3 regions of the Duganella hordei genome follow, and region 3 is predicted to be linked to each of the others. Evidence: predicted binding sites of a transcription regulator. Region 3 holds the regulator's gene; each other region holds the start of a gene.
The links. Region 3 encodes FliA, which starts transcription of late flagellar genes. Its sites were predicted from a motif close to CTAAAGTTTNNNNNNNNNNNGCCGNTA; they were not measured.
Positions count from the first base shown of each region.

Region 1: fliD (flagellar filament capping protein FliD) is a predicted target of FliA. The motif match lies at 3,887-3,913, and genes of this name have one in related genera.
Region 2: ABWW33_RS10750 (SPM autocatalytic domain-containing protein) is a predicted target of FliA. The motif match lies at 8,449-8,475, and genes of this name have one in related genera.

Region 1 covers NZ_BPWI01000031.1:12,304-21,857, forward strand. The annotation lists gene fliK (flagellar hook-length control protein FliK) at 1-341, opposite strand, end outside; gene ABWW33_RS31930 (flagellar protein FliT) at 356-685, opposite strand; gene fliS (flagellar export chaperone FliS) at 689-1,123, opposite strand; gene fliD (flagellar filament capping protein FliD) at 1,152-3,851, opposite strand; gene ABWW33_RS31945 (flagellar protein FlaG) at 4,110-4,487, opposite strand; gene ABWW33_RS31950 (flagellin N-terminal helical domain-containing protein) at 4,578-6,119, opposite strand; gene ABWW33_RS31955 (GGDEF domain-containing protein) at 6,428-8,008, opposite strand; gene ABWW33_RS31960 (response regulator) at 8,150-8,797, opposite strand; gene ABWW33_RS31965 (sensor histidine kinase) at 8,825-9,554, opposite strand, start outside.
Region 2 covers NZ_BPWI01000004.1:3,182-12,735, forward strand. The annotation lists gene ABWW33_RS10750 (SPM autocatalytic domain-containing protein) at 1-8,299, opposite strand, end outside; gene ABWW33_RS10755 (class I SAM-dependent methyltransferase) at 8,932-9,554, shown strand, end outside.
Region 3 covers NZ_BPWI01000008.1:24,965-34,518, reverse strand. The annotation lists gene flhB (flagellar biosynthesis protein FlhB) at 1-421, shown strand, start outside; gene flhA (flagellar biosynthesis protein FlhA) at 418-2,538, shown strand; gene ABWW33_RS18850 (DUF4351 domain-containing protein) at 2,589-3,557, shown strand; gene flhF (flagellar biosynthesis GTPase FlhF) at 3,707-5,194, shown strand; gene ABWW33_RS18840 (MinD/ParA family ATP-binding protein) at 5,187-5,984, shown strand; gene ABWW33_RS18835 (RNA polymerase sigma factor FliA) at 6,046-6,777, shown strand; gene ABWW33_RS18830 (flagellar motor protein) at 6,759-7,505, shown strand; gene motD (flagellar motor protein MotD) at 7,507-8,280, shown strand; gene ABWW33_RS18820 (flagellar protein FlgN) at 8,295-8,771, opposite strand; gene flgM (flagellar biosynthesis anti-sigma factor FlgM) at 8,779-9,093, opposite strand; gene flgA (flagellar basal body P-ring formation chaperone FlgA) at 9,202-9,554, opposite strand, start outside.

The DNA.
Region 1 (9,554 bases), on a different contig from region 3:
GCGCCGGCGTTTTCGCTGTAGACCAGGGTCGACGAGCCGCCCGGACTGCCGTTGCCGATCTGGAAAGTCGGACGCGGCTGGGCGCTGAGCACCGTCATCGGCACTTCGGCGCCCACTTGGGCGCCCGGCGGCAGCATCATGCGCACCGCGCTGTCGGCCACCTTGACCAGGAAACTGCCGTCACTGAATTTGGACAGCACTTCAGCCGTCACCGACTGGCCGACCAGTCCCTGCAGCGCGCGCTGGAATTCCGCCTGGCGGCCGTCGCCGACCGCCGCGGGTGCGCCGACGCCGGCAGCCGGGGTCAGCGGCGTAACGGCGACGTCGAGGCGCGGCAGCATGGCGCGCGTCCGCTTTAGACGCTGCCGTAGGCGTTAATCACCCGCCGTTCAGTGCCGGTGGCGTTGATCAGTTTGGACAGCTGGGCCATCCACGGCATCGTCAGGTCGCGGATCTGGCGGTCGGCGTTGAGCATCTGGCGAATCAGCTCGATCTTGCGTTCGCGGTCCGCGCCCTGCATCGGCTGTTGCGGTTCCTGTTCGCGCAGCGCCTGCACGTGGGCGGCGCAGCGCTGCTCGAGCAGCACCAGCAGGTCCCAGTCGCTGCGTGTGGCGGCCTGCACCATCTGCCCGGTCAGGTCGGCCATCGCGGCGTACACGGAAAGGATATCTTGACTCGTCATCATGGATCAGGCGCTCGCGAGATTGGTGGGGTGGGCGCCGGTGACGGCAGGGGTGTCGGCGATCGCATTCCAGGCGTCGCGCAACTCGGTCAGCAGGCGCTGCACTTCTTCCAGGATCGCCGGGTCGTTGTTCATATTGGCCGTCAGCAGGCGCGCGCTCATGTATTCGTACAGCGCGTCGAGCCCCTCGGCGATCTCGCCGCCGGCTTTCTTGTCGAGCGCGGCGCGCAGGCCGCTGTCGATGATCATGATGGCCTTGGAGATCGATTTTCCTTTTTCGCCGATATTACCGCTGCGCATGCCCTGCAGCGCCGTGCCGAGCGCCACCAGCGCGCCGTCGAACAGCATGACGATCAGCTTGTGAGGACTGGCGGCGACCACGCCGGTTTCCATGCCTACCTTGGCATAGGCATGTACGCCAGTTTGTCGGGATCCGAACATACTCTGTCTCCTGTTAATGCGTCGGCGGCTATTGCTTGGCAAGCGCCGCGAACTGTTGCGTCAAGAATGACGCGGTGGTATTCATGCTGGCGATCGAGGTGTCGAGCGCCGTGTATTGCGCGCGGTAGCGCGCTTCGATATCGACCAGGCGGGCGCTGAAGGCGTCCTTTTGCTTGCTGATATCCTTGACCGAATTGTTGAGGCCGGTGGTGCGACCGGTGATCGCGCCCTTGGCGCCCAGGTAGCCGGCCGCCAGCGTGTTGAGCTGGTAGGCGTAGCCCTGCGAGAAGCCGAAACTGCCGCGCGAACCGATGGTGTCGCCGGTGATGGTGAGCTTGAGGCCGTCGACCGGCGCGCCCGGCGAACCGGTCAGCGTCTGGCCGTCGCCGGTGGCGGTGTAGCCGCCGATGGTGCCGGCCACGTCGAGCCCGTCGACCGAGGTGCCGGTGCCGAACGCGGCGGAAATATCGGTGCCGGTGGCGTTGGCGACATGGATGTTGGACTTGGAGCCGTAGCCGGTCGAGTTCAGCTTCAGTTTGCCGTCATCGCCTATCGTCGCCGAGACGGTGGCGCCGGCGGTGGAAAACGCGCTGACGCCGTTGATCGACGACTGCAGCAAGGTGGCCAGCTGGCTCGGGTTGTAGCTGCCGGCCGGCAGCGAAATGGTCGCCGTGTTCGCCAGCGTGGCCGGCGTGGTGTCGTTCAGCGTGACGGTCCAGGTGGTGTCGGCGTCGATCACGGTTTCCGCCGGCAGCACGGCCGTGCCCTGCAAGGTGCCCTGGGTGGCCAGCTGGGTGATGTTGATGCCGTAGTCGCCGGCCTTGGTGTTGGTGCCGGAGCTGGCGAACTTGACGTCCGGGTCGGTGCCGCGGCCGACCGCCGCGAACAGGCCGGCGATGTCGTTGAAGTTGCTGTTGATCGACTTCTGCAGCTTGGCGTTGTCCAGCGTCAAGGTGCCGTCCTTCTGGAAGGAAATGCCGATCTGCGACAGGTTGGTCAGGCTGGTGCCCTGCAGGCCGGTGATCTGCGTCGACAGCTGGCGGCGGATCGACGCCTGCAGGTTGCGCAAGGTGGTGTCGCCCAGCAGCGGGCCGCCGGTCTTGGTGTCCGGATCGTAGGCGCCCAGCGAGGTGATCTGCGCGTTGAGGTCGTTGTAGGCCTTGACGAAGCCGTTGACCGAGGTGGTCAGCGAGCCGCTGTCCTTGGTCACCGACAGCGACGAGCTGCCGACCTTGAGCGCGCTGATGCTGACGCCGGCGATGGCGCCGGTGATGCTGGTGCTGGAACTGGTGACGGCGATGCCGTTGACGGTGGCCAGCGTGTCGGCCGCCGATGCCTTCTGGCTCAGGTTCTGCACGCCGCCCGGATCGTAGCCCAGCAGCGAGACCAGGTCCGGGTCCGGCGGATTGCCGCCCGAGCCGGCCAGCGTGATCTTCATCGTCGAGCTGACGCCGGTGGCGGTCGAGGTCAGGATCAGGTGGTTGGGCGTGGCGGTGGCGCCGGTCGAGCCGTCCGAGACGATGCTGGCGGTGACGCCGAAATTGCCCTTGTTGATCGCCTCGAGGATGCCTTGCAGCGTGTTGTTCGAGCTGTCGATGACGATGTTGCCGCTGGTGCGGGACGAATCGGCGGCGAAGCTGGCGCCCAGGTAGGCGCCGCCGACGCCGGCCGTCAGCCCGGCGCCGGCCGGATTGGTGCCGCCGACGGTGATCGGGCTGCCGTCGGCCGACACCAGCGAGATGGAGCCGACCGCCGTGTCGCTGGAGCCGATGTTGGCGCTGCCGCTGTTGCCGATGCCGCCGGTGACGCTGCCGCCGACCGCTTCGGCGATGGCAATGTTGCTGCCGTCGGCATTGGTAAATTGCAGGTCGCCACCGGCGGCGGTGCCGCTGACGGTGATGTTGGCGTCGGCCAGCGCGCGCGCGACGGCGGTGTTGCCGGTCAGCGCGGCGTCGATCGAGGCCGCCGTCACGCCGGCGCCGGCGGCCGTGCCGGCCGGCTGGGCGGCGATCTCGACGCCGCCGACCGACAGCGAGTAGCTGCCGCCGCCGGTGGTGTCCACATTGCCGAAGCTGGCCGCGCCGGCGCCGCCGAACAGGGTGGCGCTGGTGACGGTGGGCGCGGCCTTGGCCGAGACGCCGGTGGTGGTGCTCTTGGCGTTGATGGCGTCGGCCAGCAGGCGGGCGCTGCGGGTGGTGCCGTCGGTGGCGATCACGGTGTTGTTGATGCTCAGCGAGCCCGGCGTCAGGCCGCCGCTCGACAGGCTGTGGCCCGCGGCGGTGCCGTTCAGGGCGGCGCCGGCGAGGCCGAAGCTGCCGCCGCTCACGGTGCCCAGCGAGAAGTTAATCGTGGTCTTGGCGCCCAGGCCGATGGCCGACGTGGTGCTCTTGTAGCCGCCCGAGGCCAGCGTTTGCGCCTGCGCGATCTGGTTGATGTTGACGCGGTAGTTGCCCGGTTGCGCGGTGCTGGAGGCGGTGGCCGTCATCACGGTCGAATCGCTGGGCGTGCTCACCAGCGACTGGAAACTGGAGATCGAGGTCAGGCTCGCGAGCGAGCCCTGGAAGGCGCCGAGCGCGCTCGACAGATTGCCGAAGGCGGACACCTGGGCCAGGTAGCTGGCCGACTTTTTGTCGAAATCGGCCAGCGGCGCGGACTCGACCGCCATCAGCTTGCTGACGATGGTGTTGACGTCGATGCCAGAGCCGATGCCTGGTGAAGAGATGCCCACGGTGCGCTCCTAAGTAAAGCAATAATATAAGACAATATCGGCAGAATCAAACCGGACTTGAGAAGGGGAAATACCTGCCAGTTCAGGTAAAGCTGAAACATCAGCTAAAAAAGCAGCTGAAAAGACGGGCGGTGGCGGCTGTCGTGGCGGACGCCGGAGGGATGGTCGGCGGCGGCAGGCGCGCAGGACCGGTCAGCTGGCTCCCGGAATCAGGATGCCATGGATGAGAGAAAAGCGGCGCGCGTCTGCGCAGCCGCTTCAGGCCGTTTGCTGGATCAGCAAGCCGGTGCCGGATTTCGATTCCAGCGATTTGGCGATCTCCAGCGCCTCGGGCGTCGGGATCTGGCGCAGCACTTCCTTGGTGGTCTGGTCGATGACCTTGACCACGGTGCGCTTGCTGTCGTTATCGATCGAAAACTCCAATCCCTGCGACTTGGCCTGCGCCGACTTGTTCAGCTGCGACACGGCGTGGCTGACCTGGTCCAGGCTGGGCACGGCGGCCGGCGCCTTGACGGCGGCGACGGTGTCGAGCGCGGTGGCCGGCACGCGCACTGCGCCCTGCGCCACGCCGGCGTCGGGAGTGCGATCTGCTGCGGGGCGCGGCTGACTGGCCGAGCCGATGGTATCGATAGTCATGATGCTTCCTTTGTGAAAAATCCCCGGTTGAATAAATCAACCGGGGAACCTAGTCAGAGCGACCTTACCGCGTCAACCCTGCCCCGGATTTTAGCCACGCAGCAGGGACAACACGCCGTTCGGCAGCGAGTTGGCCTGGGCCAGGATGGCGGTACCAGCTTGTTGCAGGATCTGGCCGCGGGTCAGGCTGGCCGTTTCCGCCGCGAAGTCGGTATCTTGAATCCGGCTGCGCGAAGCGGACAAGTTCTCCGTCGTCGTATTCAGGTTCGAGATGGTCGAGGCGAAACGGTTCTGGATCGCACCCAGCGCAGCGCGGTTGCTGTTGATCTGGTTCAGTGCCGAGTCGATGGTCTTCAGCGCCTTGTTCGAGCCGTCGATGGTGCTGACGTCGATCTTGGCGACCGATTGCAGGTCCGAACCGGTCGGGTTGGCGACGATGTCGGTGGTGGTCGACGAGATCGTGAAGCCGCTGTCCGACGAGAAGTCCAGGTGGCCGCCGACGGCGGCCGAGGCCGCGCCGATGACTGCCGCCGCGCCTTCAACCGCCGCGACCGAGCCGTTGGCTGGCTTGTCGGCGCCGCGGATCGACGCGGTGCCCAGCTGGTCGTCGAGCGCGGTCGAGTTGGTGTTGGTGATCTGGATATCTGCGCCGGACGAGTTCGACAGCTGGATTTCCTTGTTGTGGGTGGTGGCGTTGACCTTGATTGAGGCGCTGATGCCGGTGGTGCCGACTTGCGCGTTGATCGCCTGGGCCACGGCCGACAGGTCGCCGCCCTTGATCTTGGCCGAAATCGTCACGGCGGTCGAGTTGGCGTCCGCTTCGATCGAGTTGTCGCCGCGCAGCTGGAACTGCAGCGAGCCGTCGGCGAAGCCGGTGGCGTTGCTGCTGAACAGCGTGGCGGTGGTGCTGGCGGTGGCGGTCACGCCGGAGCTGCTGCTCAGGGCGTTGACGTTGGCGGCGATCTTCTTGGCGCTGTCGCCCACTTTGACGTCGACGCTGGTGGTGGTGCCGGCGCCCGAGGTCAGGCTCAGGGTCTGCGCCTGTACCAGGTTGGCGGCGGTGGCGGTGGCGGCGCCAGCGCTGCTGGCCACGTCGCCGTACTGGGCGGCCAAGGTGTTGTTGCCGATGTCGGTCGCCTTGGCCGACTGGATGCCGACGTTAATGGTCTGGTTGGCGTTGGCGCCGACCTGGAATTGCGACGCGGTCAGCGAGCCGTCCAGCACGTTCTGGCCGTTGAACTGGGTGGTGTTGGCGACGCGGTTCAATTCCTGCGACAGGGCCGAAACCTCGCCCTGGATCGATTTACGGTCGGAATCGGAGTTGGTGCCGTTGGCGGACTGGACTGCCAGTTCGCGGATACGCTGCAGCAGGTCGCCGGCGGTGCTCAAGCCACCCTCGGCCGTTTGCGCCAGCGAGATACCGTCGTTGGCGTTACGTGCTGCCGTGGTATTGCCGCGAATTTGCGACGTGAAGCGCTCCGAAATGGCCAGACCGGCGGCATCGTCTTTGGCGCTGTTGATGCGCAGGCCCGAAGACAGGCGTTGCAGCGAGGTCGACAGGTTGGCTTGCGAGGTGTTCAGGTTGCGTTGCGAATTCAGCGATGCAATATTGGTATTGATGACTTGTGCCATGATGTTTCTCCAGGATACTTCGAGTTGGGCAGTGTGCTCATTTCACTTTGGTCTGTCTCCACGCTCCGAGACAATCAAACCGCTGTTGAAGCTGGTAACGGTTGCCCAGTGGGAAAATTAAGGGGAAGAAAGCCGGAAAATTTTGCGTCGCAGGGCTAAAGTTCATCGTCGATGCCCGTTTAAACGACCGCGCAACGGGAATCTTTAGGGTGAAAATAATTATTTTTCGCCCAAAATTTCGGACGAAAAAAAAGCCCGGCGGGCACCGGGCTGGAGCAAACTGCGGGAAACGATGGCCTGTTCGGCAACTATTCGGCCACCACCACCCGGTTCTTGCCGGTTTGCTTGGCCGTGTACATGGCCTTGTCGGCGCGCTTGACCAGGTCGGTCTGCTCCTCGTTCGGGCGGCGCAGCGCGACGCCGGCCGAGAACGTGATCAAGACCTTCTCGTTATCGTGCAGGAAGAAGTGGCGGGTCAGCTCGCGCTGCAGCCGGGTCATCGTGCTCGAGGCCGCTTCGACCGTGGTTTCCGGCATCAGGATCAGGAATTCCTCGCCGCCGAAGCGGGCGATGACGTCCATCGAGCGCAAGGTGTCCTTGACGATCTTGACCAGGTGCTTGAGCGCGGCGTCGCCGGCGATGTGGCCGTAGGTGTCGTTGAGCTTCTTGAAGTCGTCCAGGTCGAGGATGGCGATGCACAGCGGCGTGCCGCGGCGGTCGGAGCGGGCGGTCTCGCGCTCGAACACGTCGTCCAGTCCGCGGCGGTTCAGGCTGCCGGTCAGCTGGTCCTCGCGCACCAGTTCGCTCAAATGCTGCAGCTTGGCCTCCAGCGCGTGGATGCGGTTCTCGGCGTCCTGCACTTCCTGGCGCGCCAGCACCATCTTGTCGCGCGCCTTCAGCGCCTCGCTCTGCACCAGCCGGGTTTCTTTCAATACCTCATCGAGGATGCTGTTCAGTTCGGAGATATTGTCGGCCTTGCTGATCTTTTCCGAATAGCCGCCTATCTTCTCGTGGAAGTCGCCGGTCGACGCCGCCACCTGGCCCAGGCGGTCGATGAAGGTCATCATCATGTTCTTGACGGTGAGCTTGACGTCCGACAGGCTGTGCTTGAGCTGGCCCTGCTTGTAGATCACTTCCTTCAGGCTGCGCGTGGCTTCCTCCAGCGCGCGCACGTCGAGCGGGCCGGCGATCAGGTTCTGCACCGCTTCGATCTGGCCGCGCAGCCAGCTGTCGTCGTCGAGCAGCTCGCTGACGTTTTCCAGCAGCAGCTTGAACAGGCGCAGCAGCAATTCCTGCTGTTCGCCGCTGTCGCCGCCGCGCAGCTCGATCTGGAAGCACAGCTGCTTGAGGCGCAGCGCGATTTCCGCCAGCGCCTCCTCGCTGTGGGCCAGCTTGGTGGCCGCGCCCAGCGATTCGGCCTCGGCCACCAGCGCCGGCGCGCCCGACAGCAGCGAGGCGACGGCAAAGGTCAGGGTGCGGCTCAGCAGGTCGCGCAGCGTGCGGCTCTGCTCGTCCTCGGCATCCATGCCGGCCACCTCGATGCCGACCTTGCGGCTGATGAAGTGTTTTTCCACCAGCTGCGACAAGGCCTTGGCGTAGCCCTCCCAGTCGCGCGACTTGACGGCGCGGTTGAAGCGGCGGCCGAAGTCGGCCAGGTCGCCGGTGTTTTCCGTCAGCCGGGTGGCGAACTGGCTCAGCACCGATTCCGGGCCGGGATCGACGGCCACCGCCGGCGCGGCCGCCGGCGTGGCGGCGACGCCGGCGATTTCGTTGTAGATGTCGCGGTAGGCTTCCGGCGTCGGCGCGACACGGCGCACCGCCAGGCGCTTGAACGCCTCGCGCGCGATCTCGGCCGGATTCTGCTCGGGAGTGTTGGATTTGCTGGACATATTACGCGCGGCCTCTTAAAGGTTTCTCATGTCATACCATGATACGGCCGCGCCGTGCGCGCCATAGCCTGAATAAAGGGCGGGAAGAGGTCTTTCATCAGGGCATTAAATCTGTTCGATCCGGCAACCATGTTGGACACGTCATTCGATCAGCTGGTTCTTGATCGCGTAGTGGGTCAGTTCCGCGCTGTTTTTCAGCTTCATTTTAACCAGTAAACGGGCGCGGTACTCGCTCACCGTCTTCACCGACAGCGACAGTTCCTTGGCGATCATGCCGACCGTCTTGCCGGAGGCGATCATCGTCAAGGTCTGGTATTCGCGGTCGGACAGCGTGTCGTGCGGCGGCGCGTCGTGGTCGTCGCCGACGTGGTTGGCCAGCTCCTGGGCCAGCGCCGCGCTGATGTACTTGAGGCCGCCGGCCACCTGGCGGATCGCCGTCACCAGCTCGCGCGGCGCGCTCTGCTTGGTCAGATAGCCGGCCGCGCCGGCCTTGAGCGAGCGGATCGCGTACTGGTCCTCGCGGTGCATCGACAGCATCAGCACCGCCAGCTCCGGCTTTTCCTTCTTGATCTGCTTGAGCACCTCGATGCCGCTGCGGTCCGGCATCGAAATGTCGAGCAGCATCACCTGGCACTCCGACTTGCGGAACAGCTTGACGGCGTCCAGGCCGTTCTCGGCCTCGCCGGCGACGACGATGTCGCGCGTCTCGGCCAGGATCTGTTTCAAGCCTTCGCGCACGATCGCGTGGTCGTCGGCGATGAAGACCTTGATGATGGCTTTTTCTGTCATGTGAATCTCTACACCCTATCTTTTACATTATTCCACAGCAGAAACGTTTTCTCCAGCTATTGTAGCGCCAGCGGCGGCTGTTTCGACCCTGATTTTGATGGCGACCACGGTGCCGCCGCCGGCCGCGTGGCTCAGCGTCAACGTTCCGCCCAGCGCGCGGGCCCGTTCGGCCATGCCGCGCAGGCCGAACGAGGCCGGCTTGGCGCGGTCGGCCTGGGCGATGCCGCTGCCGTTGTCGGCGATCTTCAGGCTGACGTGGTGGCGCAGCCGCGCCAGCCTGACGCCGACCTCGGTGGCGCCGGCGTGCTTGGCGATGTTGGTCAGCGCCTCCTGCGCGATGCGGAACAGCGCGGTGGACTGGTCGTCGTTGAGGTCGATGTGGCGCTGGTTGGCGTGGAAGCTGCACGCGATGCCGGCCTGCTTGCCGAATTCCCGCACCTGCCATTCCAGCGCCGCCACCAGGCCCAGGTCCAGCAGCGACGGCCGCAGGTCCAGCGAGATGCGGTGCACGGCGTCGATGGTGCGGTCGACCAGCGCATCGACGTAGTCGGTCTTTTCGCGCAGCGCCGGATGGTCGCCGGCCTCGCCGAGGCGGGCCGCCAGCATCGCGACCGCCATCTTGATCGCGGTCAGGTTGCCGCCCAGCTCGTCATGGATTTCGCGCGCGATGCGGGCGCGCTCCTGTTCCTTGACGCGGTCGGTGTGCGCCGACAGCTCGGCCAGCCGCGCGCGCGACTGCCGCACCTCCAGCTGTTCC
Region 2 (9,554 bases), on a different contig from region 3:
CGATTTCAGCGGTGCGCAGCGTGACGAACTGCCTGGTGCTCAGCGCGGCGATCGCGGCGGTGCTCAGCGCGACCAGGTCGGCGGTGTCGAGCGCGGCCAGCGCCGCGGTCGACAGGCCGGCAGCCTGGGCGGTGGTCAGCGCGGCGACCTGGGTCGAGGTCAGCGCCACGCCCTGGCTGGAATTCAGCGCGCCCAGCTGGTTGGCGGTCAGCGCGCCGATTTCCTGGGTGGTGAAGGCCGCCAGCGCGGCGGTGGCCAGCGCGGCAAGATTGTTGGTCGACAGCGCGGCAACCTGGCTCACGCTCAGCGATGCGGCCTGGGCGGTGGTCAAGGCGGAGATCTGTGCAGTGCTCAGACCGCTGGCGAAGGCCGAGGTGGCCAGCGCGGCGACCTGGCCGGTCGACAGCGCTGCAACCTGGGCGGTGGCCAGACCGGCCAGCTGCGCGGTGCGCAGCGCGGCGACGTCGATCGTGCTCAGGCCCACCAGGTCGGCCGTCTCGATCGCGCCGATGCTGTTGGAGCTCAGGGCCACCACTTGTGCGGTGCCCAGCGAAGACAGTTGCGCCGAGGTCAGCGCGACGATCTGGCTGGTGGTCAGCGCGGCGATGCCGGCGGTGCTCAGCGCGGCCAGCGAGGCGGTGGCCAGCGTGTTGACCTGGGTGGTGGTCAGCGCGGCGACCTGCGCGGAACTCAAGACGGCGATGGCGGCCGTCTTGATGGCCGACAGATCGGCCGTTTCCAGCGCGGCTATCGAGTTGCTCGACAGTGCGGACACTTGCGCGGTGCTCAGCGCGGCCGCTTCGGAGGTGCTCAGGGCCACGACCTGGCTGGTGGTCAGCGCCTTGACCTGATTGGCGCTCAGCGCGGCAACCGCGTTGGTCGACAGCGCGGCAAGGTCGGCGGTTTCCAGCGCGGCGATGGCGTTGGTGCTCAGCGCGGCAACCTGCGCGGTGCCCAAGGTGCTCGCTTGCGCGGTGGTCAGCGCAACGATCTGGTTGGTGCTCAGACCGGAGACAGCGGCGGTGCTCAGCGCGGCGACCTGGTTGGTCGACAGCGCGGCGACCTGAGCCGTGGCCAGGCCCACCAGTTGCGCACTGCGCAGCGCGGCGACGTTGGCGGTGGTCAGGCCGACGATGTCGGCGGTTTCAATCGCGCCGATGGCGTTGCTCGACAGCGCGGCAACCTGCGCCGAGCTCATGCTGCTCAACTGAGCCGAGGTCAGTGCGACGACCTGGTCGGTGGTCAGCGCGGCGATGCCGGCGGTGCTCAGCGCGGCCAGCGAAGCGGTGGCCAAGGTGTTGACTTGCGTCGTGCCCAGCGCGGCAACCTGAGCGGAACTCAGGGCGGCGATGGCGGCCGTCTTGATGGCCGACAGATCGGCCGTTTCCAACGCGGCAACCGAGGCGGTGCTCAGCGCGGCAACTTGCGCGGTGCTCAGCGCGGCCGCTTCGGCCGTGGTCAGTGCAACGATCTGGCTGGTCGTCAGCGCTTTGACCTGATTGGCGCTCAGCGCGGCGATCGCGTCCGACTTCAGTGCTGCGAAGTCGGCCGTTTCCAGCGCGGCGATGGCGTTGGTGCTCAGGCCGGCCACTTGTGCGGTGCTCAGCGAGCTCGCTTGCGCGGTGGTCAGCGCCACGATCTGGTTGGTGGTCAAGCCGGACACGGCGGCGGTGCTCAGCGCGGCGATCTGGTTGGTCGACAGCGCGGCAACCTGTGCGGTCGCCAAGCCAGCCAGCTGCGCGCTGCGCAGCACGGCCACGTTGGCGGTGGTCAGGCCGACCAGATCGGCGGTTTCGATCGCGCCGATGGCGTTGCTGGTCAGAGCGTTGACTTGCACCGAACCCATGCTGCTCAGCTGAGCCGAGGTCAGCGCGACGACCTGGTTGGTGGTCAGCGCGGCGATGCCGACGGTGCTCAGCGCGGCCAGTGAGGCGGTGGCCAGGTTGTTGATCTGCGTGGTGGTCAGCGCGGCAACCTGGGCGGAGCTCAGGGCACCGATGGCGGCGGTCTTGATGGCCGACAGGTCGGCCGTTTCCAGCGCGGCGACGGCGTCGCTCGACAGCGCGGCCACTTGCGCGGTGCTCAGCGCGGCCGCTTCGGCCGTGGTCAGCGCAACCACTTGATTCGTGGTCAGCGCCTTGACCTGATTGGCGCTCAGGGCGGCAATCGCATCGGACTTCAGTGCTGCGAAGTCGGCCGTTTCCAGCGCGGCGATGGCGTTGGTGCTCAGGCCGGCCACTTGTGCGGTGCTCAGCGAGCTCGCTTGCGCGGTGGTCAGTGCGACGATCTGGTTGGTGGTCAGGCCGAATACAGCAGCGGTGCTCAGCGCGGCGACCTGGTTGGTTGACAGCGCGGCGACCTGCGCCGTGGCCAGGCCAACCAGTTGCGCGCTGCGCAGCGCGGCCACGTTGGCGGTGGTCAGGCCGACCAGATCGGCGGTTTCAATCGCGCCGATGGCGTTGCTCGACAGCGCGGCGACTTGTGCCGAGCTCATGCTACTCAGCTGGGCCGAGGTCAGCGCGACAACCTGGTTGGTGGTCAGCGCGGCGATGCCGGCGGTGCTCAGCGCGGCCAGCGAAGCGGTTACCAGGTTGTTGACCTGCGCGGTGGTCAGCGCAGCAACCTGGGCGGAGCTCAGGGCGGCGATGGCGGCCGTCTTGATGGCCGACAGATCGGCCGTTTCCAGTGCGGCGACGGCGTCGCTCGACAGGGCCGCCACTTGCGCGGTGCTCAGCGCGGCCGCTTCGGCCGTGGTCAGTGCAACCACCTGATTCGTGGTCAGCGCCTTGACCTGATTGACGCTCAGGGCGGCGATCGCGTCCGATTTCAGTGCTGCGAAGTCGGCCGTTTCCAGCGCGGCGATGGCGTTGGTGCTCAGGCCGGCCACTTGCGCGGTGCTCAGCGAGTTTGCTTGCGCGGTGGTCAGCGCAACGATCTGGTTGGTGGTCAGGCCGGACACGGCGGCGGTGCTCAGCGCGGCGATCTGATTGGTCGACAGCGCGGCGACCTGCGCGGTCGCCAGACCCACCAGCTGCGCACTGCGCAGCGCGGCGACGTTGGCGGTGGTCAGGCCGACGATGTCGGCGGTTTCAATCGCGCCGATGGCGTTGCTCGACAGCGCGGCGACCTGCGCCGAGCTCATGCTGCTCAGCTGGGCCGAGGTCAGCGCGACGACCTGGTCGGTGGTCAGCGCGGCGATGCCGGCGGTGCTCAGCGCGGCCAGCGAAGCGGTGGCCAAGGTGTTGACTTGCGTCGTGCCCAGCGCGGCAACCTGGGCGGAACTCAGGGCGGCGATGGCGGCCGTCTTGATGGCCGACAGATCGGCCGTTTCCAGCGCGGCAACCGAGGCGGTGCTCAGCGCGGCCACTTGCGCGGTGCTCAGCGCGGCCGCTTCGGCCGTGGTCAGTGCAACGATCTGGCTGGTCGTCAGCGCTTTGACCTGATTGGCGCTCAGCGCGGCGATCGCATCGGACTTCAGTGCTGCGAAGTCGGCCGTTTCCAGCGCGGCGATGGCGTTGGTGCTCAGGCCGGCCACTTGTGCGGTGCTCAGCGAGCTCGCTTGCGCGGTGGTCAGCGCGACGATCTGGTTGGTGGTCAGGCCGAACACAGCGGCGGTGCTCAGCGCGGCGATCTGGTTGGTCGACAGCGCGGCAACCTGCGCCGTGGCCAGGCCCACCAGCTGCGCGCTGCGCAGCGCGGCGACGTTGGCGGTGGTCAGGCCGACGATGTCGGCGGTTTCAATCGCGCCGATGGCGTTGCTCGACAGCGCGGCGACCTGTGCCGAGCTCATGCTGCTCAGTTGGGCCGAAGTCAGCGCGACGACCTGGTCGGTGGTCAGCGCGGCGATGCCGGCGGTGCTCAGCGCGGCCAGCGAGGCGGTGGCCAGCGTGTTGACCTGCGTGGTGGTCAGCGCGGCGACCTGGGCGGAGCTCAGGGCGGCGATGGCGGCCGTCTTGATGGCCGACAAGTCGGCCGTTTCCAGTGCGGCAACCGAGGCGGTGCTCAGCGCGGCAACTTGCGCGGTGCTCAGCGCGGCCGCTTCGGTCGTGGTCAGTGCAACCACTTGATTCGTGGTCAGCGCCTTGACCTGATTGGCGCTCAGGGCGGCGATCGCGTCCGACTTCAGTGCTGCGAAGTCGGCGGTTTCCAGCGCGGCGATGGCGTTGGTGCTCAGGCCGGCCACTTGCGCGGTGCTCAGCGAGCTCGCTTGGGCGGTGGTCAGCGCCACGATCTGGTTGGTGGTCAAGCCGGACACGGCGGCGGTGCTCAGCGCGGCGATCTGGTTGGTCGACAGCGCGGCGACCTGTGCGGTCGCCAGGCCCACCAGCTGCGCGCTGCGCAGCGCGGCGACGTTGGCGGTGGTCAGGCCGACGATGTCGGCGGTTTCAATCGCGCCGATGGCGTTGCTGGAGAAGGCGCCGATTTGCGCGGAACCCATGCTGCTCAGTTGAGCCGAGGTCAGTGCGACAACCTGGTCGGTGGTCAGCGCGGCGATGCCGGCGGTGCTCAGCGCGGCCAGCGAAGCGGTGGCCAAGGTGTTGACTTGCGTCGTGCCCAGCGCGGCAACCTGGGCGGAACTCAGGGCGGCGATGGCGGCCGTCTTGATGGCCGACAGATCGGCCGTTTCCAACGCGGCAACCGAGGCGGTGCTCAGCGCGGCAACTTGCGCGGTGCTCAGCGCGGCCGCTTCGGCCGTGGTCAGTGCAACGATCTGGCTGGTCGTCAGCGCTTTGACCTGATTGGCGCTCAGCGCGGCGATCGCGTCCGACTTCAGTGCTGCGAAGTCGGCCGTTTCCAGCGCGGCGATGGCGTTGGTGCTCAGGCCGGCCACTTGTGCGGTGCTCAGCGAGCTCGCTTGCGCGGTGGTCAGCGCCACGATCTGGTTGGTGGTCAGGCCGAACACGGCGGCGGTGCTCAGCGCGGCGATCTGGTTGGTCGACAGCGCGGCGACCTGCGCCGTGGCCAGGCCCACCAGCTGCGCGCTGCGCAGCGCGGCGACGTTGGCGGTGGTCAGGCCGACGATGTCGGCGGTTTCAATCGCGCCGATGGCGTTGCTCGACAGCGCGGCGACCTGTGCCGAGCTCATGCTGCTCAGTTGGGCCGAAGTCAGCGCGACGACCTGGTCGGTGGTCAGCGCGGCGATGCCGGCGGTGCTCAGCGCGGCCAGCGAGGCGGTGGCCAGCGTGTTGACTTGTTTGGTCGTCAGCGCGGCGACCTGGGCGGAGCTCAGGGCGGCGATGGCGGCTGTCTTGATGGCGGACAGGTCGGCCGTTTCCAGCGCGGCGATGGCATTGGACGACAGCGCCGCCACCTGCGCGGTGCTCAGCGCGGCGGCCTCAGTCGTGGTCAGCGCGACGACTTGATCGGTCGTCAGCGCCTTGACCTGATTGGCGCTCAGGACGGCGATCGCGTCGGACTTCAGTGCTGCGAAGTCCGCCGTTTCCAGCGCGGCGATGGCGTTGGTGCTCAGGCCGGCCACTTGTGCGGTGCTCAGCGAGCTCGCTTGCGCGGTGGTCAGCGCGACGATCTGGTTGGTGGTCAGGCCGAACACAGCAGCGGTGCTCAGCGCGGCGATCTGGTTGGTCGACAACGCGGCGACCTGCGCCGTGGCCAGGCCCACCAGCTGCGCGCTGCGCAGCGCGGCGACGTTGGCAGTGGTCAGACCGACGATGTCGGCGGTTTCAATCGCACCGATGGCGTTGCTCGACAGCGCGGCGACCTGCGCCGAGCTCATGCTGCTCAGTTGGGCCGAGGTCAGCGCGACGACCTGGTCGGTGGTCAGCGCGGCGATGCCGGCGGTGCTCAGCGCGGCCAGCGAGGCGGTGGCCAGCGTGTTGACTTGTTTGGTCGTCAGCGCGGCGACCTGGGCGGAGCTCAGGGCGGCGATGGCGGCTGTCTTGATGGCGGACAGGTCGGCCGTTTCCAGCGCGGCGATGGCATTGGACGACAGCGCCGCCACCTGCGCGGTGCTCAGCGCGGCGGCCTCAGTCGTGGTCAGCGCGACCACTTGATCGGTCGTCAGCGCCTTGACCTGATTGGCGCTCAGCGCGGCGATCGCATCGGACTTCAATGCTGCGAAGTCGGCCGTTTCCAGCGCGGCGATGGCGTTGGTGCTCAGGCCGGCCACTTGCGCGGTGCTCAGCGAGCTCGCTTGCGCGGTGGTCAGCGCGACGATCTGGTTGGTGGTCAGGCCGAACACGGCGGCGGTGCTCAGCGCGGCGATCTGGTTGGTCGACAGCGCGGCAACCTGTGCGGTTGCCAGACCCACCAGTTGCGCACTGCGCAGCGCGGCGACGTTGGCAGTGGTCAGGCCGACGATGTCGGCGGTTTCAATCGCGCCGATGGCGTTGCTCGACAGCGCGGCCACTTGGGCCGAGCTCATGCTGCTCAGTTGGGCCGAGGTCAGTGCGACAACCTGGTCGGTGGTCAGCGCGGCGATGCCGGCGGTGCTCAGCGCGGCCAGCGAAGCGGTGGCCAGCGTGTTGACTTGTTTGGTCGTCAGCGCGGCAATTTGAGCGGAACTCAGGACGGCGATGGCGGCGGTCTTGATGGCCGACAGGTCAGCCGTTTCCAGCGCGGCGATGGCGTTGCTCGACAACGCGGCCACTTGCGCGGTGCTCAGCGCGGCGGCCTCGGACGTGGTCAGCGCGACCACTTGATCGGTGGTCAGGGCCTTGACCTGCGCGGCGCTCAGCGCGGCAATGGCGTCGGATTTCAAGGCCGCGAAATCGGCCGTCTCCAGCGCGGCGATGGCCTTGGTGCTCAGGCCGGCCACTTGCGCGGTGCTCAGCGAGCTCGCTTGCGCGGTGGTCAGCGCGACGATCTGGTCGGTGGTCAGGCCGAACACGGCGGCGGTGCTCAGCGCGGCGATCTGGTTGGTCGACAGCGCGGCGACCTGCGCCGTGGCCAGGCCCACCAGCTGCGCGCTGCGCAGCGCGGCGACGTTGGCGGTGGTCAGGCCGACGATGTCGGCGGTTTCAATCGCGCCGATGGCGTTGCTCGACAGCGCGGCAACCTGTGCCGAGCTCATGCTGCTCAGCTGGGCCGAGGTCAGGGCAACGACCTGGTTGGTGGTCAGCGCGGCGATGCCGGCGGTGCTCAGCGCGGCCAATGAAGCGGTGGCCAGCGTGTTGACTTGGGCGGTGGTCAGCGCGGCGACCTGGGCGCTGCTCAGGGCGGCGATGGCGGCCGTCTTGATGGCCGACAGGTCGGCCGTTTCCAGCGCGGCGACGGCGTCGCTCGACAGCGCGGCCACTTGCGCGGTGCTCAGCGCGGCGGCTTCGGCCGTGGTCAGCGCGACCACTTGATTCGTGGTCAGCGCCTTGACTTGCGCGGCGCTCAGCGCGGCAATCGCGTCGGATTTCAATGCCGCGAAGTCGGCCGTTTCCAGCGCGGCGATGGCCTTGGTGCTCAGGCCGGCCACTTGCGCGGTGCTCAGCGAGCTCGCTTGGGCGGTGGTCAGCGCGACCACCTGGTCGGTGCTCAGGCCGGCAATGGCGGCGGCGCTCAACGCTGCAATCTGGTTGGTCGACAGCGCGGCAACTTGCGCGGTGGCCAGGCCGACCAGCTGCGAGGTACGCAGGGCGGCGATGTCGTTGGTGCTCAGGCCGGCGAGGTCGGCGGTTTCAATCGCGCCGAGGGCCTTGCTCGACAGCGCGACCACTTGCGTGGTGCTCATGGCGGCGATTTCCGCCGAGGTCAGCGCGACGGCCTGGTCGCTGCTCAGCGCGGCGATGCCGGCGGTGCTCAGCGCGGCCACCGAAGCGGTGCCCATCGTATTGACTTGCGCCGTGGTCAGCGCGGCCACCTGGGCGCTGGTCAGCACGGCGATGGAGGCGGTCTTGATCGCGGCCAGGTCGGCGGTTTCCAGGGCGCCGATGGCGTTGGTGCTCAGCGCAGCGACCTGGGTCGAACTCAGTTGCGCGGCCTGGTTGCTGGTCAGGGCGACCACTTGGTCGGTCGTCAGCGCCTTGACCTGGTTGGCGGTGATGCCGCCGATAGTGGCCGTGGCCAGCGCGGCGACGTCGTTGGTGGTCAGCGCGGCGATGGCGGCGGTTTGCAGCGCGGCGATCTGGGTCGAGGTCAGCGCGTTGGCCTGCTTGGTCGTCAGGAAGGCGATCTGGGTGGAGTTCAGGCCTCCGGCAATCTGGGCAGTCGTGAAGGCGGGGATTTGCGCAGTAGTGAACGCGGCCAGCTGGTCAGAATTAAACGCTGCAATGTCGGCAGTTGCCAGCGTGATGATCTGGGCTGTGCTGAAACTGGCAATCTGCTCAGTGGTAAAACTGGTCGCGAAACTCATACTATTTCTCCTGGAGGTACTTCTCTGGCTGCTCAGAAAGCAACTCGAGCGATCAGCTTTTGTCTGATGCTCGAGCCCTGTAGTGGATTTGTTACTTTTTTAACAAAATTTTTATGGTGCTGTCGGAAAAAACTACTCCGTACTGTATATAACGACGGAATTTGGACTTTCATTAAGTAAACTTTTCTTTTGGCCATTAAGTTGCGGGCCAACCAAGCTCGAACCAGATGAACGCCTCTTCCAGCAGGATTCCAAGGGCCGATTATATCTGAGTAGATTTCCCAAAAGAATTTATTTCAACCGCTGTCTCTCTCTCGCAACCTGCTATAGGAGAATGTTTATTTATTAAAAAAGTTACCTAAAAAAACAGTTCACCAGGAAACTTTCATGTCGATAGTGCCATTTTCCCAGCAGAAAAATATATCCATACGGACATTTTGCCCTTGCCGTGTGACAAGCAGATGACTGAACAGAGGGGTTAAGCAATGTCAATTTGATATATCCGGTGCATAATCCGGATCTCGCCTGCACAGCTAAGGCGGGGAAAACCGGTTCACCCACCTACGGAGACTTTCAAAATGAAACTGTTGCCTAGAAGCCGCACCCTTGGATTACTTTGCCTGAGCAGCACCATGGCCCTGTTACTGGCCGCCGGCCACGCCGGTGCCGCCGGCCAAGCGCCGCTGGCCGCCGCCGCCGTGGCCGATGCCGGCCGCCCGGACGCCGACAAGGCGCGCGACGCCGACCGCAAGCCGGCCGAGATGCTGGCCTTCGCCAAGGTCCAGCCGGGCCAGGTCGTGGTCGATTACTTTGCCGGCCGCGGCTACTTCACCCGCCTGTTCAGCACGGCGGTCGGCCCGAAGGGTTCGGTGTACGCGATCGCGCCGCAGGTGCTGGTGGACCGCCTGAAGGGCAAGCCGCTGCCGCCGCCCGTGTCGGCCGAACCGGGCCGCGCCAACGTGCATGAAGCGATCAGCGCCGCCTCGCTCAACGTGCCGGTCAAGGCCGACCTGGTGTGGACCTCGCAGAACTATCACGACATCCACATCTGGAGCGGCGCCGCCGGCACGGCCGAGCTGAACAAGGCCGTGTTCGAGGCGCTGAAACCGGGCGGCTACTATATAGTGCTGGACCATTCGGCCCAGCCCGGCCTGGACGACGCCGGCATGGCCAAGCTGCACCGCATCGACGAGGCGCTGGTCAAGAAGGAAGTGCTGGCCGCCGGCTTCGTGCTGGACGCCGAATCGCAGGTGCT
Region 3 (9,554 bases):
GGCCGACGTGCCGACCGCCGACGTGGTGGTGACCAACCCGACCCACTACGCGGTGGCGCTGAAATACAGCGACGGCATGCGCGGCGCGCCGAAAGTGGTGGCCAAGGGCACCGACGAGGTGGCCGCGAAGATCCGCGAGATCGCCAGGGAACACAAGGTGACGATGCTGGAAGCGCCGCCGCTGGCGCGCGCGCTGTTCAAGCACACCGAGATCGGCGACGAGATTCCGGAAGCGCTGTACTCGGCCGTGGCCGAAGTGCTGGCCTATGTGTTCCAGCTGCGCCTGTTCAGCAAGGGCGGCGGCAACCGTCCCGACATACCGAAGAAACTCGACGTGCCGCCGGAGCTCGATCCGCTGGACCCGGCCTTTGTGCCCAAGCATGGCAAAAAACCTGATTTGAATAACGGAGCATCCGCATGAACGCCCTGAGCAACCTGAAACTGCCGCCATGGATGCAAGGCATAGCCAACAGCCGCAACAAGAGCAGCCTGGCCGCGCCTATCCTGATCATCATGCTGCTGGCGATGATGGTGCTGCCGCTGCCGGCGTTCGTGCTCGACATCTTCTTCAGCTTCAACATCGCGCTGGCGGTGATCGTGCTGCTGACCAGCCTGTACACGGTCAAGCCGCTCGATTTCATGGCCTTCCCCACCATCCTGCTGGTGTCGACCATGCTGCGCCTGTCGCTCAACGTGGCGTCCACCCGGGTGGTGCTGACCGAGGGCCACACCGGCGCCGACGCGGCCGGCAAGGTGATCGAGGCCTTCGGCCACTTCCTGATCGGCGGCAACTACACGGTCGGTATCGTGGTCTTCATTATTTTGACGATCATTAACTTCACCGTGGTGACCAAGGGTGCGGGCCGTATCGCCGAGGTGGGCGCGCGCTTCGCCCTGGACGCGATGCCGGGCAAGCAGATGGCGATCGACGCCGACCTGAATGCCGGCCTGATCGGCGAAGCCGACGCCCGCAAGCGCCGCAGCGAAGTGGCGCAGGAGGCGGAATTCTACGGCGCCATGGACGGCGCCAGCAAATATGTGCGCGGCGATGCCGTGGCCGGCATCCTGGTGACGGTGATTAACGTGGTCGGCGGCCTGCTGGTCGGCCTGCTCCAGCACGACCTGACCTTTGCCGACGCGCTGAAGAACTACACGCTGCTGGCCATCGGCGACGGCCTGGTGGCGCAGATCCCGTCGCTGGTGATTTCGACCGCGGCCGGTATCGTGGTGTCGCGCGTGGCCAGCGAGCAGGACATCGGCACCCAGGTGGTGGGGCAGTTGTTCGCCAAGCCGCAGGTGCTGTACATCACCGCCGCCATCATCGGCGGCATGGGCCTGATTCCTGGCATGCCCAACCTGGTGTTCCTGCTGCTGGCCGGCGTGCTGGCCGGTTCCGCCTACCTGATGACGCGCAAGGCCGCCGCCGGCAAGACCGCCGAAGTGGCCGCGGCCGAGGCCGCCGCCGCGCCGGCCGCCGCGCCGGAGCAGGAAGAGGCCAGCTGGCAGGACATCATGCCGGTCGACACCCTCGGCCTGGAAGTGGGCTATCGCCTGATACCGCTGGTGGACAAGACGCAGGGCGGCGAGCTGCTCAAGCGCATCAAGGGCATCCGCAAGAAGTTCGCGCAGGAGGTGGGCTTCCTGGCGCCGCCGGTGCACATCCGCGACAACCTGGAGCTCAAGCCGTCGGCCTACCGCATCACGCTCAAGGGCGTGGAGGTGGGCACCGGCGAGGCCTTCAACGGACAGTTCCTGGCGATCAATCCGGGCATGGCCAGCGGTACTCTGCCAGGCCTGGTGACCAGCGATCCGGCCTTCGGCCTGCCCGCCACCTGGATCGACGCCAATCTGCGCGACCAGGCGCAGGGCATGGGCTACACGGTGGTCGACGCCGGCACCGTGGTGGCGACACACCTGAACCACCTGATCACCACCCACGCTTCCGAACTGCTGGGCCGCGCAGAAGTGCAGGCGCTGCTGGATCATCTGGGCAAGGACGCGCCCAAGCTGGTGGAAGACCTGGTGCCGAAGATGGTGTCGCTGTCGACCCTGCAGAAGGTGCTGCAGAACCTGCTGGTCGAAGGCGTGCACATCCGCGACATGCGCTCCATCATCGAGACCCTGGCCGAGCATACCGTGCATACGCAGGATCCGAACGACCTGACGGCGCTGGTGCGCATCGCGCTGGGCCGGGCGATCGTGCAGCAGCTGTTCCCGGGCGCCAGCGAGTTGTCGGTGATGACCCTGGATAACCGTCTGGAACGCTTGCTGATGCAGGCGCTGGCGGCCAGCGGTCCGGACGGGGCTGGCATCGAGCCCGGCCTGGCCGACACCATCGCGCAGCAGGCGCAGCAGGCCGCCGCGCAGCAGGAAGCGCTGGGCTTGACGCCGGTGCTGCTGGTGCCGGGACCCTTGCGTGCCTTGCTGTCGCGCTTCCTGCGCCGCGCCTTGCCGCAGTTGAAGGTGCTGTCGCATGCCGAGATTCCGGAGACCAAGACCATCCGCGTGACGGCGCTGGTGGGCCAGCAGCCGGCATAAGGTTTGACGCGGTCGCGGACGCATCCATGCGGACAGCCTAGACTGCTCGCATGGACAACGACTACGACACGCCGTGGAAGGAAGTGGTCACGCACCACTTTCCGGAATTCATGGCATTCTATTTTCCTTTGGCGCACGCGGCCATCGAGTGGTCGCAGCCGCACACCTTTCTCGACCAGGAGTTTGCGGCGCTGACCCGCGATGCCGAGCTGGGCAAGCGCTTGCTCGACAAGCTGGTCAGCGTACATCTCGTCGATGGCGGGCAGCAGTGGGTGCTGGTGCACTTGGAGGTGCAGGGCTGGCATGACCGCGATTTTGCCGAGCGCATATTTGTCTACAATTATCGCGCTTATGATCGCTATCGCCGCGCGGTCGCCAGCCTGGCGTTGTTGACGGATGATAGCAAGCGCTGGCGACCGGATACGTTCGGTTACCGCCTGCTTGGCAGCGAAATGGGGATCAGATTTCCTGTCGTCAAACTGGGGGATTTTTCCGATCGGATCGCTGAGTTGGAGATGCATCCGAATCCCTTTGCACTGGTTACCGTGGCCTATCTGCAAGCGCGGCAGACCCGGAATAGCATCCATCGGCGGCGCATCGCCAAGTGGCGCCTGACCAAGCTTTTGTATCAGCGTGACTGGGGCAAGCAGCGTATTATTAATTTGTACCGAGTGATCGATTGGATCATGCGTTTGCCACAGGGACTTGAAGCACGATTGCGGGAGGGCATCCTGCAAATGGAAAGGAGGAAGACCATGACTTACCTGTCTTCGATAGAGCGCATAGGCATGGAAATTGGCATGAAAAAGGGCATGCAACAAGGACTGGAAGAAGGACGGCAAGAAGGACGGCAAGAAGGGCGGGCGGAGTTGCTTGCCGAGTTGCTGGCAAGGCGCTTCGGCGAGCTCGATGGGGATGTGCGGGAGCGGTTGGCTACGGCGACCGCGGAGCAACTGTCCGTCTGGGGCGCGAACTTTGTCGATGCGCGGTCGCTGGCCGACGTTTTTCGGAGCGGCTAGGCCGCCCCGGCCGCAATAGCGAAATGCGGCCCATTTGCCCCCCTGTTCAATGGATCGTTTCCAGAGTGCATCGTCAATAATGGCACTGTCGAGTAAAGGCGTCTCATCCGGAAGACGCGCTGCTCCATCCAGTTCCCTGAGAGACGGCCATGAACGTGAAAAAATTTACCGCACCTACGTCCCGCGAAGCGCTGCGCAAAGTCCGCGAATCGCTCGGCCCCGATGCCGTGATCCTGTCCAACCGCCAGGCCGACGGTGGTGTTGAAATTCTCGCCCTCGCCAACGACGATGCCGCCTCGCTGGCCGTGCCGGCGCCCCATACGCCGATGGCCGATCCGGCGCCGTCGCTCGACCTGAATACCGCCGTGCCGCAAGGCCGCGCCGACCAGCGCATCGAGCCGCGCTTTGAGTCACGCATGGAACCGCGCATGGAATCGCGTACAGATTCCCGCTTCGAGCCGCGCATGGAAACCAACTACCCGACGCCGGCGCCAGCCGCCCAGCCATCCCTGCCAGCGCAACCGGTGCGCCGCGTGGTGGCTTCGGCTTCGTCGTTCGCCACCGCCACCAAGGCCGCCGCTGCCGCGCCAGCGCCGGCCAAGGCATCGGTCGACGTCGACCAGATCGCCGCGATGGTGGCCGCCGCCGTCGCCAGCGCCAAGGAAAACGCCGCCGCCGAAATGCACGGCATGATGAGCGAAATCCGCGCCATGCGCGGCATGATGGAAACCCAGTTGGCCGAAATCTCCTGGGGCGCGACGCAGGCGCGCGAACCGCAGAAAGCCGCCGTGCTGCGCGAAATGCTGGCCGCCGGCTTCTCCGCCAGCCTGGCGCGCTACCTGCTCGACAAGATGCCCGCCAACCGCGACGCCGCCGACAGCCTGCGCTGGATCAAGACCGTGTTGACCCGCAACCTGTCGACCATGGCCAACGAAGAAGCGCTGATCGACCAGGGCGGCGTGTTCGCGCTGGTCGGCCCGACCGGCGTCGGCAAGACCACCAGCACCGCCAAGCTGGCCGCGCGCTGCGTGATGCGCCACGGCCCGGACAAGCTGGCCCTGATCACCACCGACGCCTATCGTATCGGCGCCCACGAGCAGCTGCGCATCTACGGCAAGATCCTCGGCGTGATGGTGCACTCGGTGAAGGACGAGGCCGACCTGCGCATCGCGTTGAAGGAACTGAAAAACAAGCACACGGTGCTGATCGACACCGTCGGCGTCAGCCAGCGCGACCAGATGGTCACCGAGCAGGTGTCGATGCTGCAAGGCGCCGGCTCCGACGTCAAGCGCCTGCTGTGCCTGAACGCCACCGCCACCCAGGAAACCCTGAACGAAGTGGTGCGCGCGTATCAGGGCAGCGGCCTGGCCGGCTGCATCATGACCAAGCTCGATGAAGCGGCCGCCATCGGCAACGTGCTGGACGTGGTGATCCGCCAGAAACTGAACCTGTTCTACGTGTCGAACGGCCAGCGCGTGCCGGAAGACCTGCACCTGGCCGATCCGGCCTATCTGATCGACCGCGCTTTCAAGCTGAAGCGCGACGTCGTCAACAGCCAATACCTGGACGCCGAACTGCCGCTGTTGATGAGCAATGCGGGCAACGCCGGCGCGCTGCGCGAGGTGCACCTTGGCTAATTTCGATTTCGACCAGGCGGAGGGACTGCGCCGCATGTTGGCGGGGCCCAAGCCCCGCATCGTCACTTTTTTGTCGGCCACCCCGCAGGATGACAAGGGCGCCATGCTGGTCAACCTGGGCGCCTCGCTGGCCCGCGCCGGCAACGACGTGCTGCTGGTCGACGCCTGCGCCAGCGCCCACGGCGTGGCCTCGCGCCTCGGCGTCGACGGCGGCGCCAGCCTGCTCAACGTGGCGCGCCAGGAATGCGGATTGAATCAGGTGATACACCAGGTGCCGCAAGGCTTCGCTGTGGCGTCGATGACACGCGGCCAGCCGCGCTGCGGCCCTGACGAAACCCGCCGCCTGGCCAAGGCTTTCGACGTGCTGGCCAAGCAGACCGGCATCGTCATCGTCGACGGCGAATTCGACGGCGAGGCTTTCCCGGTGCCGGTCATGGCCAGTTCGGAAATCGTGGTCCAGGTATCGAATAGCGCTACCTCGATCAAGGCCGCGTACAGTATGATCAAGCGCCTGAACCAGGAGCTGGGACGCCGTCCATTCGGAATTCTGGTCACCGGGGCTTCCGAATCGGAGGCAAAGGTGGTATACGATAATATGGCACAGGCAGCCAGCCGATACCTCGCCGTGAACCTCGTTTCGATGGGATCGGTGCCGGCGGATGAATACCTGCAGCGCGCGGCACGCTTGGGGCGTGCGGTGGTCGATGCGTTTCCGCTGGCCGGGGCTTCGGTGGCGTTTCGTCAACTGGCGGGGCGCTTTGCGCTGGCTGGCTCGCCTTCATTCCAATAGAAGGCGTTTCCTTGAGGAGTAACAGCATTATTTTGGCGCTCAATTAACACAAAAACAGCCTATGTACACGGTCAAAGGGAAAGCGGACAAGGATTCTTTGCTGACGGAGCATATGCCGTTGGTCAAGCGCCTGGCCCATCACATGAAGGCGAAACTGCCGCCCAGCGTCGAAGTCGACGATCTGGTGCAAGCCGGAATGATCGGCCTGCTCGACGCCATCAGCCGTTACGAGGAAACCCATGGCGCCCAGTTTGAAACCTACGCCGTGCTGCGCATCCGCGGCGCCATGCTCGACGAACTGCGCAACAGCGACTGGCTGCCGCGCTCCATGCGCCAGAACATGCGCAAGATCGAGACCGCGATGAGCACCCTGCAGCAGCGCCTGGGCCATCCGCCGACCGAGTCGGAAGTGGCCAAGATGCTCAAGCTGTCGCTGGCCGACTACCAGGAAATGCTGTCCGACGGCGGCGGCCACCAGCTGGTGTACTACGAGGATTTCCACGACGACGACGGCAACGACAGCTTCCTCGACCGTTACTGCTCGGATGAAGACAGCGACCCATTGCGCTCGCTGCTGGACGGCGACTTCCGCCAGGCCGTGATCGACGCCATCGACGCGTTGCCGCCGCGCGAGAAGATCCTGATGGGGCTGTACTACGAGGAGGAGCTCAACTTGAAAGAAATCGGCGCCGTGATGGGCGTATCGGAATCGCGCGTGTCGCAGCTGCACACGCAAGCCGTGGCGCGCCTGCGCGCCTCACTGCGGGAGCGGTCTTGGACTGGGCCAGCGTAGCCGGGGTGCTGCTGGCGCTGGCCGGCATCGTCATCGGCCAGTCGCTTGAAGGCGGCAAGCTCTCTTCGCTGCTGCAGCCGGCCGCGTTTGCGATCGTGGTGGTCGGCACCTTCGGCGCCGTGCTGCTGCAGACCCGCTTCCGCACCTTTGTGCGCGGCCTGCAGATGCTGCGGCTGGTGTTCGCGCCGCCGGCCGACACCCGCGCCGTGCTGGCGCGCGACATCAACGCCTGGAACCTGGCCGCGCGCCGCGACGGCCTGCTGTCGCTGGAGCGCTACATGCTCGCCTCCAAGCACCAGTTCAACACCAAGGGCCTGCGCCTGATCGTCGACGGCATCAATCCCGACAAGCTGCGCCAGATCCTCGACACCGAAATCACCGCCTACGAAACCGAGGAAAGACAGGCGGTGCGCATCTGGGAATCGGCGGCCGGCTACTCGCCGACCATCGGCATCCTGGGCGCGGTGCTGGGCCTGATCCACGTGATGGAAAACCTCACCGATCCGAGCAAGCTCGGTTCCGGCATCGCGGTCGCCTTCGTCTCGACGATCTACGGCGTCGGGCTGGCCAACCTGCTGTTCTACCCGATCGCCAACAAGCTCAAGGCCATCGTCACGCAGGAAGTGCACCAGCAGGAAATCGCCGCCGCCGTGTTCTACGACATCGCCACCGGCGACCACACGCGCGTCATCGACGAACGCATCGCCACGCTGCTGCGGGAGCACTGACATGCAGTACCGGCGCGCGCGCAGGAAGTTCGACGACGAACCGGAGAACCATGAGCGATGGCTGATCTCCTACGCCGACTTCATCACGCTGCTGTTCGCGTTCTTCGTCGTCATGTACGCGATCTCCTCCGTCAATATCGGAAAATACAAGGTTTTCTCCGACGCCTTGGGCGATGCCTTCGGCGGCGCTGGCGCGGCACAGCCGATTAACACGCAGATCCAGAACCTGCCGATCCCCAATCCAGGCCTGAAGCGCCGCACCGAAATGCTGCGCAAGGAAAAAGAGCACATGACCAAGCTGGCACAGGACTTGTTGTCCACGCTGGCGCCGCTGGTCAAGGAGGGCAAGGTGCGCGTGACGCAGAACAGCCGCGGCGTCAGCGTCGAGATCAACGCCTCGGTGCTGTTCGATCCGGGCGACGCGCGCCTGACCAATGAGTCGACCGAGGCGCTGCGCGCCGTCGCCGGCCTGCTGAAAAACGACGAGCACAATGTGCAGGTCGAGGGACATACCGACAATCAGCCCATCCGCAACGCGCTGTTCCCGTCCAACTGGGAATTGTCGGCGGTGCGCGCCAGCAGCGTGGTGCGGCTGTTCATCGACGCCGGCGTGGCGCCGGAACGCCTGACCGCGGTCGGCTTCAGTTCGAACGTGCCGGTGGCGACCAACGACAACGCGATCGGCCGCGCGCGCAACCGCCGCGTGGCGGTGACGATACTGTCGGGACTGCCGGATACGGTAACGGAATTGCCGACGCAGGCGCCGGCGCAATAAGGAAAGTAAGAAGCTTAGCCGGCGAGGAAGCCGCGGCTGCGGGGCAGGGTGGTGGACATGCCGCCGGGGCCGTAGAAATTATTCGCCGCGCCGCCCTGCGGACGCAACGCCTGCAAGGCGCCCTGCGTATGGCCCATCTGCTTGTTGATCAACATGCCGTTGATGCGGTTCAGTTCCTTGGCTTCGCGGCTTTGCTCCAGCAGCGTTTTCCACAGCGGGGCCGCTTCGGCGGCATCGGCGCCGCTGGCGGCGATCCACGCATCCATGCCCGATTCCTGTGCCGGGTAGCCGGCCTTGCCCAGGGCGCGGTGGCGCTGGGCGGACAACAGGGTCATCTGCGTGACCAGGGCCGATTTCTTGGTCGTGACGGCCGTCAGGCTGTCGAGGTCCGCCGCCACCAGGTATTGCTGCTCCTGCTTCAGGACGCCCAGCAGGGTCGTCATGATCTGTTGTTCTTCGCGCAGGCTGTTCAGCGGGGTAGCGGTTGACATGATGGTCCTATCGTTTCCTTGAGTGCAGCAGATCCTTGACCGTATCGAGCAAGCCATCCGCCACTTTTTCCGAGTTGACCTGGAACTGGCCATCGGCAATCGCCAGCTTGATGCGTTCGACTTTTTTCGTGTCGAACACCGCGCCGTTGCCGCTGGCCGCACTGGCCGCCAATGCCTGCCCTTGGGGCGACAGGCGCACGCTGTCCGAGGTTGCCGCAGTCGACGGTGCCGCCGCCTTGTCCGCGCCGCGCGCGGTCGAGGTGGAAGCGGGCGTCGACGACGGCAAGCCGGTCGTGCTCTTTAATGTATCGTTAATTTTCACAGCCATATCCTTCTCGGGTAGGAGTACGAAACTCCGGGATCTGAGTATGTAACGGCGGCGTCCCGCAAAACTTTAGCGCCGCCCCTTGCTCCAGACCCCTGGCGCCCGTCAGAACGCCACCTCCACCAGCCCGCCCGCCTTGGCGATCCCGGTGATTTGTTGCCCACCGGAAGTTTTTACCTGTACCACCTGGCCGTCGCCCGCCGTGCTCATGGCGCGCGCCTCGGCCGACACGGAAAAGCCGTTGCCGCTGGACACCAGCCGCACCAGTTGTCCGGACTGCACCACCGGCTTGCTGCGCAGCGTGTCGAGCCGCAGCGGGGTGCCCGGCGGCAGCGAAATATTGGTGCTGCGGCCGATCACCTGCGCCATGTCGGTGGCTATACCTGCAGGCAACATTGTCAAATCACCCTTCAAGGTCACCAGCTGGTTGGCGGCGATGGCCTGGCCCTGGGCCAGCG